DNA from 3 places in the Arthrobacter sp. AG367 genome. Region 3 is predicted to be linked to each of the others. Evidence: predicted binding sites of a transcription regulator. Region 3 holds the regulator's gene; each other region holds the start of a gene.
The links. The regulator HrcA, encoded in region 3, represses chaperone genes, less so after heat shock. The targets are predictions, from matches to a motif close to TTNGCACTCGNNNNNNNCGAGTGCNAA.
Positions count from the first base shown of each region.

Region 1: the regulator HrcA is predicted to act here: its motif matches at 1,536-1,562, upstream of groES (co-chaperone GroES).
Region 2: the regulator HrcA is predicted to act here: its motif matches at 949-975, upstream of FB478_RS06890 (FmdB family zinc ribbon protein).

Region 1 is NZ_VIVE01000001.1:1,518,268-1,520,462, forward strand. Features, by position in the region: gene groL (chaperonin GroEL) at 1-1,005, opposite strand, end outside; gene groES (co-chaperone GroES) at 1,085-1,378, opposite strand; gene FB478_RS07015 (DLW-39 family protein) at 1,631-2,011, opposite strand; gene FB478_RS07020 (class I SAM-dependent methyltransferase) at 2,064-2,195, shown strand, end outside.
Region 2 is NZ_VIVE01000001.1:1,486,024-1,488,218, forward strand. Features, by position in the region: gene galU (UTP--glucose-1-phosphate uridylyltransferase GalU) at 1-192, opposite strand, end outside; gene FB478_RS06885 (5-formyltetrahydrofolate cyclo-ligase) at 300-920, shown strand; gene FB478_RS06890 (FmdB family zinc ribbon protein) at 1,031-1,297, shown strand; gene FB478_RS06895 (Flp pilus assembly protein CpaB) at 1,410-2,153, shown strand; gene FB478_RS06900 (DUF4011 domain-containing protein) at 2,181-2,195, opposite strand, start outside.
Region 3 is NZ_VIVE01000001.1:585,452-587,646, forward strand. Features, by position in the region: gene dnaJ (molecular chaperone DnaJ) at 1-391, opposite strand, end outside; gene hrcA (heat-inducible transcriptional repressor HrcA) at 479-1,492, opposite strand; gene FB478_RS02680 (DUF3097 domain-containing protein) at 1,665-2,195, shown strand, end outside.

The DNA of each region.
Region 1 (2,195 bases), 930 kb from region 3:
CGAGCCTGCGCCGTCGACGATGGTGGTGTTGTCCTTGGTGACGGTGATGCGGCGGGCCGTACCCAGCACCTCCAGGCCAACGGTGTCCAGGCTCAGGCCCAGCTCCGGGGAGACAACCTGCGCACCGGTGAGGGTGGCGATGTCCTGCAGCATGGCCTTGCGGCGGTCGCCGAAGCCGGGAGCCTTGACGGCAACAACGTTCAGGGTGCCGCGGATGCGGTTGACGATGAGCGTGGACAGGGCCTCGCCCTCGACGTCCTCGGCGATGATGAACAGCGGCTTGGAAGCCTGCAGTGCCTTTTCCAGCAGCGGCAGGAATTCCTGGATCGAGGAGATCTTGCCCTGGTTGATCAGGATAAGGGCGTCCTCGAGGACTGCTTCCTGGCGTTCCGCGTCGGTGACGAAGTACGGGGACAGGTAGCCCTTGTCGAACTGCATGCCCTCGGTGAGGACCAGTTCGGTCTGGGTGGTGGAGGACTCTTCGATGGTGATGACGCCATCCTTGCCCACCTTCCCAAAGGCCTCGGCGAGCAGTTCGCCGATTTCGTCGCTCTGGGCCGAGATGGCGGCAACGTTAGCCACCTGGGTGCCTTCGACCGGGCGGGCGTTTTCGAGCAGGCGGGCAGCCACGGCTTCAACCGCAACTTCGATGCCGCGCTTGATCTGGCCGGGAGCGGCGCCGGCAGCAACGTTGCGCAGGCCTTCCTTGACCAGGGCCTGGGCCAGGACCGTGGCGGTGGTGGTGCCGTCGCCGGCAACGTCGTTGGTCTTGGTGGCTACTTCCTTGGCCAGCTGCGCGCCAAGGTTCTCGTAGGGATCGTCAAGTTCCACTTCACGGGCGATGGTGACGCCGTCATTCGTGATGGTGGGGGCGCCCCACTTCTTGTCCAGGACGACGTTGCGGCCGCGGGGGCCGAGCGTCACCTTGACGGTGTTCGCGAGCTTATCGATGCCGGCCTCAAGGGACCGGCGGGCAGCGTCGTTAAACGCAAGCTGCTTTGCCATGGTTTTGTCCTTTCAAAGACAGAAACCCCGCACTGCCGGCCAGCATGAGCATGGCCGGCGGCACGGGGATCCGGAAGAGTTACTTGACGACGACAGCCAGGACGTCGCGGGCGGACAGCACCAGGTACTCGGTGCCGCCGGTCTTGACTTCGGTTCCGCCGTACTTGGAGTAGATGACGACGTCGCCAACGGCAACGTCAACCGGAACCCGCTGGCCGTCTTCGAAGCGGCCGGGGCCTACTGCAACAACTTCGCCTTCCTGCGGCTTCTCCTGGGCGGAGTCCGGGATGACCAGGCCTGAAGCCGTGGTCTGCTCGGCTTCGAGCGGGCGGACAACAATACGATCCTCAAGAGGCTTAATAGAGACCGACACTCGGACCTCTCCTTTTCGTCAGCAAAATTCGTGGACTGGAAAGCTTTCCGCCGTGGCTGGCAAACCGTCGTCGCGGTGCCGGCAGCAGCCTGGCTGGCAGCTCTTCATGTGTTAGCACCCTCCTAGGGAGAGTGCTAATGAAGACTCTATGTAAGGGTTAGCACTCGGTCAAGGTGAGTGCCAACGTTTCGTCATCGGCGTAAGCCTTTCGGGCTCCGGCCGACGGCGGTCCAGGGCGGCAAACATGCTTCCCTAACGGCCCAGGTCGTCGAAGTCCACGTCCTCGCCACCGTCGGCCTCGCCGCCTCCCTGCTGACGTTTCCGGTAAAGCACCCAACCGGCCCCGGCTGCGGTGAGTACGGCAACAACGAGGAAGAAAATGCTCCCGGCCCGTGCGCCGTCGTACAACCCGCGGATGTCCCGCGCCTCCTGCGTGTTGTCGTGGATGTCGTTGCCGCCCACCGAATAAACGGTGGCGTTGAACGTGTCCAGCAGGAAAATGATCACCAACAGGGCGATGCACACCACGGCCACCACGGCCGCGGCGATCAGGGCTGGACGGGCAAACCTAGCCACACCGCGGTCCCTGGGTCGATGTTCGCCGGTCTCCCCTGGGGCTGCGCTGTCATCCATGGTTTCAACAGTATCCGCATCCCGGCAGCCGTCCTCCACTAGGCTGGAAACCATGCCCCACGCTCCCCAGGACCAGATCGCACCCCTGTTGACCCCCGAAGGCTGGGAGTTGCTGGCATCGCTGGGCCCCTACCGCGAAGAGGACGCGTTTGAGCTCAATTCGGCGCTCCGGAAAGCCGGCCAC
Region 2 (2,195 bases), 900 kb from region 3:
GTTGCGGCCGGTAATCATCAGGATGTCGTGGAGGCCCACGTGGACGGCTTCCTCCACCACGTACTGGATGGCAGGCTTGTCCACGACGGGGAGCATTTCCTTGGGCATCGCCTTGGTGGCTGGCAGGAACCTGGTGCCCAGGCCCGCGGCGGGAATGACGGCTTTGCGGACTCTGGGGTTACTGGTGTTCACCGGTCTAATCTAACGTCAGCGTCAAGCATTTCAGTAACCACCGGAGCGGCAAGCCCGTGCCGGTGCGGGAAGAACCTCCCAATACGGGGCATCGCAGGAAGGACACCATGCTGCAGGAGACCAACGCAGTCAAGGACGGCATCAGGGCCGCCCACCGCCGGCGGCGGGCAGCGCTGACGCCGGCGCAGCTCGAAGCTGCCGGCGCGGCCCTGGCCGTCCATGGGGAAGCATGGGCGGGGACGGTCACAGGGAAGCACGCCTCGATAGCCTGCGTGTACCTTGGCGTGGGACACGAACCGCCCACCCTGCCCCTGATCAACGCCCTGCATCGCAGCGGCCATCAGGTACTGCTTCCGGTGTGCGAGGAAGGCCGCGAATTGAGCTGGGTGTTCTGGACGCCGGAGACCAGCTTCGAGCGCAGCAAATATGCACCAATCCTGGAGCCCACGGGGCACCGTCACGGGCCGGAAACGGCCGGTGGCGCAGCGGTGCTCTTTATTCCGGCCACCGCAGTGGACCTCGCCGGCAACAGGATCGGGCAGGGCGGAGGCTACTACGACAAATTCCTGGGGCACCTGGCTACGGCAGGGAAGGAAATTCCCCTGGCCGCTGTTATCTACGATGACGAATTGCTGCCCGCCGGCCGGATACCGGCCGAGAAGTTCGACCGACCGGTCCCGGCCGTCCTGGCCCCGTCCGGATACCGGCCATTGGCGGGCAACGCCTGAGCCCGTCCATTCGGGCACAGTGATAGAATTAGCACTCAGGCCCTGCGACTGCTAACGGTTTACCCGGTGGCAGCACGGGACCTCTCGTTTGCCCAAGAGGAGGAGCACCAGTGCCAACATATGCTTACGCCTGCAAGGATTGCGGCCACGCCTTCGACATTGTCCAGTCGTTCTCGGACAGCAGCCTGACGTCCTGCCCGGAATGCGAGGGCACGTTGCGCAAGAAGTTCAACAGCGTCGGTGTCGTCTTCAAGGGCTCGGGTTTCTACCGCACGGATTCCCGCGATTCCAAGGGCAGCTCCGTCTCCCCCGCACCCGCAGCGACGCCCGCTGCCACCCCCGCCGCGTCGGCGCCGGCAGCAGCTGCCACCAGCTAAGCAGCCCAGGACTTTACGACGGCGGCCGGACGCTCCCTGCGTCCGGCCGCCTTTGTCCACATAGCCGCCATCCGGGCTCCCGTGCCGCTTTGGCGTCACCTAGCGTGGGCGCATGCCAGTACTCTTCCGACGTCGCCGCGACGGTCTCCGGTTCCCCGGCCATGTCCATGCTGCAGGTGCCCGTAACATCCACCGCCACCCCGGACGGCGTCCCCTGCACTCGCGGTTTGCCGGCTGGCTAAGCCGCAACCGACGCCTCGTAGCGGCCCTGCTCTTGTGCGCAGCTGCAGCAATCGCTGTCCAGCAACTCACTCCCGCCCCGCTCACCACCGTCACGGCGCTGTCCGCTGCCCGGGATCTGCCCGCGGGAACAACGGTAACGGCAGCAGACCTGGCCCAGGTCCAGGTGCCGCCCGGGATGGTGACCGACGGCTTCCTCCGGGATGGATCCGCAACCGCAGGCAAGCAGCTCGCAGCGCCGCTGCGGAAGGGCCAGCTCCTCACCGACGCCCAGCTGCTGGGCCCCGGGCTCCTGGCAGGGACGCCCCCCGGTTCGGCCGCGGTTCCCCTGCGGATGGCGGATGCCTCATCCATCCAGCTGGTCTCCCCCGGCCAGCTGGTCAACATTGTGCTGACATCAGCCAACGGGTTCGACCAGAAGAGTCCCTCTGAGGTCCTGGCGTCTGCCGTCCCGGTGCTGTGGACCTCGAACAACGGCGGCCAAGGGGGTCAATGGCTCGGCACCACCGAGACCGATGGACTGATCGTGGTGGCAGCCACCGCCGAACAATCACTGCGCCTGGCCGGCGCCTCCACCCAGGGCAGGCTGTTCTTCGTCCTGGTCGGGCCGCCCTGACCTCAAGCGTGGCCCGGATGATGTGGGTCAGCCCCAGTGCGG
Region 3 (2,195 bases):
TGTTCACGCCGAACACGGCGTCGCGGAGGTCGATCCGTACGCTGATCAGGGCATCCTGGCCGCGGCGGACACGGGAAGCCGGACCGGACGTGCCGCCGGCGCCGAAGAAGGTGTCGAAAATATCCTGGAACGCGAAGCCCTGGCCCGCGTAGCCTGCGCCGCCGAAACCGTTGTCGGTGCCGTTCTCATTGCCGGTGGTGTCGTAGATCCGGCGCTTCTGGGGGTCCGAAAGCACCTCGTAGGCGTGAGTTACTGCCTTGAACCGTTCCGATGCGTCCGCACCGGGGTTTACGTCCGGGTGAAGGGTGCGGGCCAGCTTGCGGTAGGCCTTTTTGATTTCTTCACCCGTCGCTTCGGGTGAGACTCCAAGGACGTCATAGTGGCTGCTCAAAGTTCGTATCTCTTCCTTGTTGTACTGCGTTCAGTTGGGCGGCCCGGCTCTTGCTTTCCGGCCGAAGCGCGCTCCGGCGGCCAAGAGTCAGGGCCCCAAAATCCTGGAAAGGTAGCGCGCCACTGCCCTGACGGCGGCCATGGTGGTGGGGTAATCCATCCGGGTGGGCCCGAGGATGCCTACTTTCGCCGAGCTGTCCGGACCGTAGGCAGTGGCCACCACGGAGGCCTCGGCAAGGCCGTCGTACGGGTTCTCCCGTCCGATGCTGACAGCGACGCCGCGGTGGTCCTGGGCCATTTCGCTCAACAGCCGCAGCATCACCACCTGTTCCTCCAGCGCCTCGAGCACCGGGCCGATGCTGAGGGGGAAGTCGACGTTGGACCTGGCCAGATTGGCGGTGCCGGCCATGACCATCCGGTCCTCCCGGCTGTTTTGCGCCAGGCCCTCCAGTCCGAGCGCCAATGCGTGTGCCGCCTGCCGCTGCGGGTGCGGGGTGGCGGCGACGACGGCGGGCAGCGCCTGGGCCAGTTGGCGCAGCGGTGTTCCGCCCAGTGCACCGAGGAACCGGGTGCGCAGTTCGGCCAGTGCGTCGTCGCCAAGGTCCTGCCCGACGTCGATCACCCGCTGCTCCACCTTGCCGCTGTTGGCGATCAGGACGACGAGGACCTTGCGCGGGGCGAGCAGGACGAATTCGATGTGCCGGACCAGTGCCCTGCTCAGGTGCGGATACTGCACCACGGCAACCTGGTTGGTCAGCTGCGACAGCAGCCGGACGGTCCTCTCCAGCACGTCGTCGAGGTCGTCCGCGCCTTCGAGCAGGGACTGGATGGCGCGGCGTTCGGCGGCCGAGAGCGGCTTGACAGCCGAGATTTGGTCCACAAAGAGCCGGTAGCCCTTGTCCGTGGGAATCCGGCCGGCACTGGTGTGCGGGGCGGTGATCAGCCCCTCGTCCTCCAGTGCGGCCATGTCATTGCGGATGGTGGCGCTGGAAACACCAAGATGATGCCGCTCCACCAGGGCCTTGGACCCAACCGGCTCGCGGGAGTGGACGTAGTCCTCCACGATGGCCCGCAGTACTTCCAGCTTGCGTGGCTCGCTCACTCTCCACCTCCATCCATGGTTCGGGGCGCATGCCCCTCCCGATGCAAACCCAGGGTTAGCACTCGACATGCCTAAGTGCTAACAGTCTATTATGCCTCGGCCCGTTGTTAGCATTGGTACCGCTCCGGGCGAAATTGCGGAGTTGAACACTAGCGCTAGGCGGATCAAATCCATGGATTACCGGAACTGGGGCCCACGCGGCATATCCGCTCCCGCACGGACGGAACTGCCTGAGGTCCCCGTGGAGCGCGGCATGGTGCTCGAGGAAGTGCAGTCGGGCTGGGTGGGTGCCGTGACCCGGGTGGAGAAATCCGGCGGCATGCATGTGGTGGCGCTGGAGGACCGCAGGGGAAAATCGCGTTCCTTCCGCCTTGGGTTCGGCTTCCTCCTGGAGGGCCGGCCGATCCGGCTGATGCCACCCGCCCCCCGGCCGGCCGCTGCCGGTCCCGCGGCGGGCAGGACGGCCTCGGGGTCCGTTCGGGTCGCCGGACAACGCGCCCAGGTGGCCAAGGCCAGCCGGATCTGGGTGGAAGGCAAGCACGACGCCGAACTGGTGGAAAAGGTCTGGGGAGACGACCTCCGGGTGGAGGGCATCGTCGTCGAGCCCCTGCACGGCATTGACGACCTTGCCGCAGCCGTCGCGGACTTCAGGCCGGGGCCTGGCCGCCGTCTTGGCGTCCTGGTGGACCACCTGGTTCCTGAC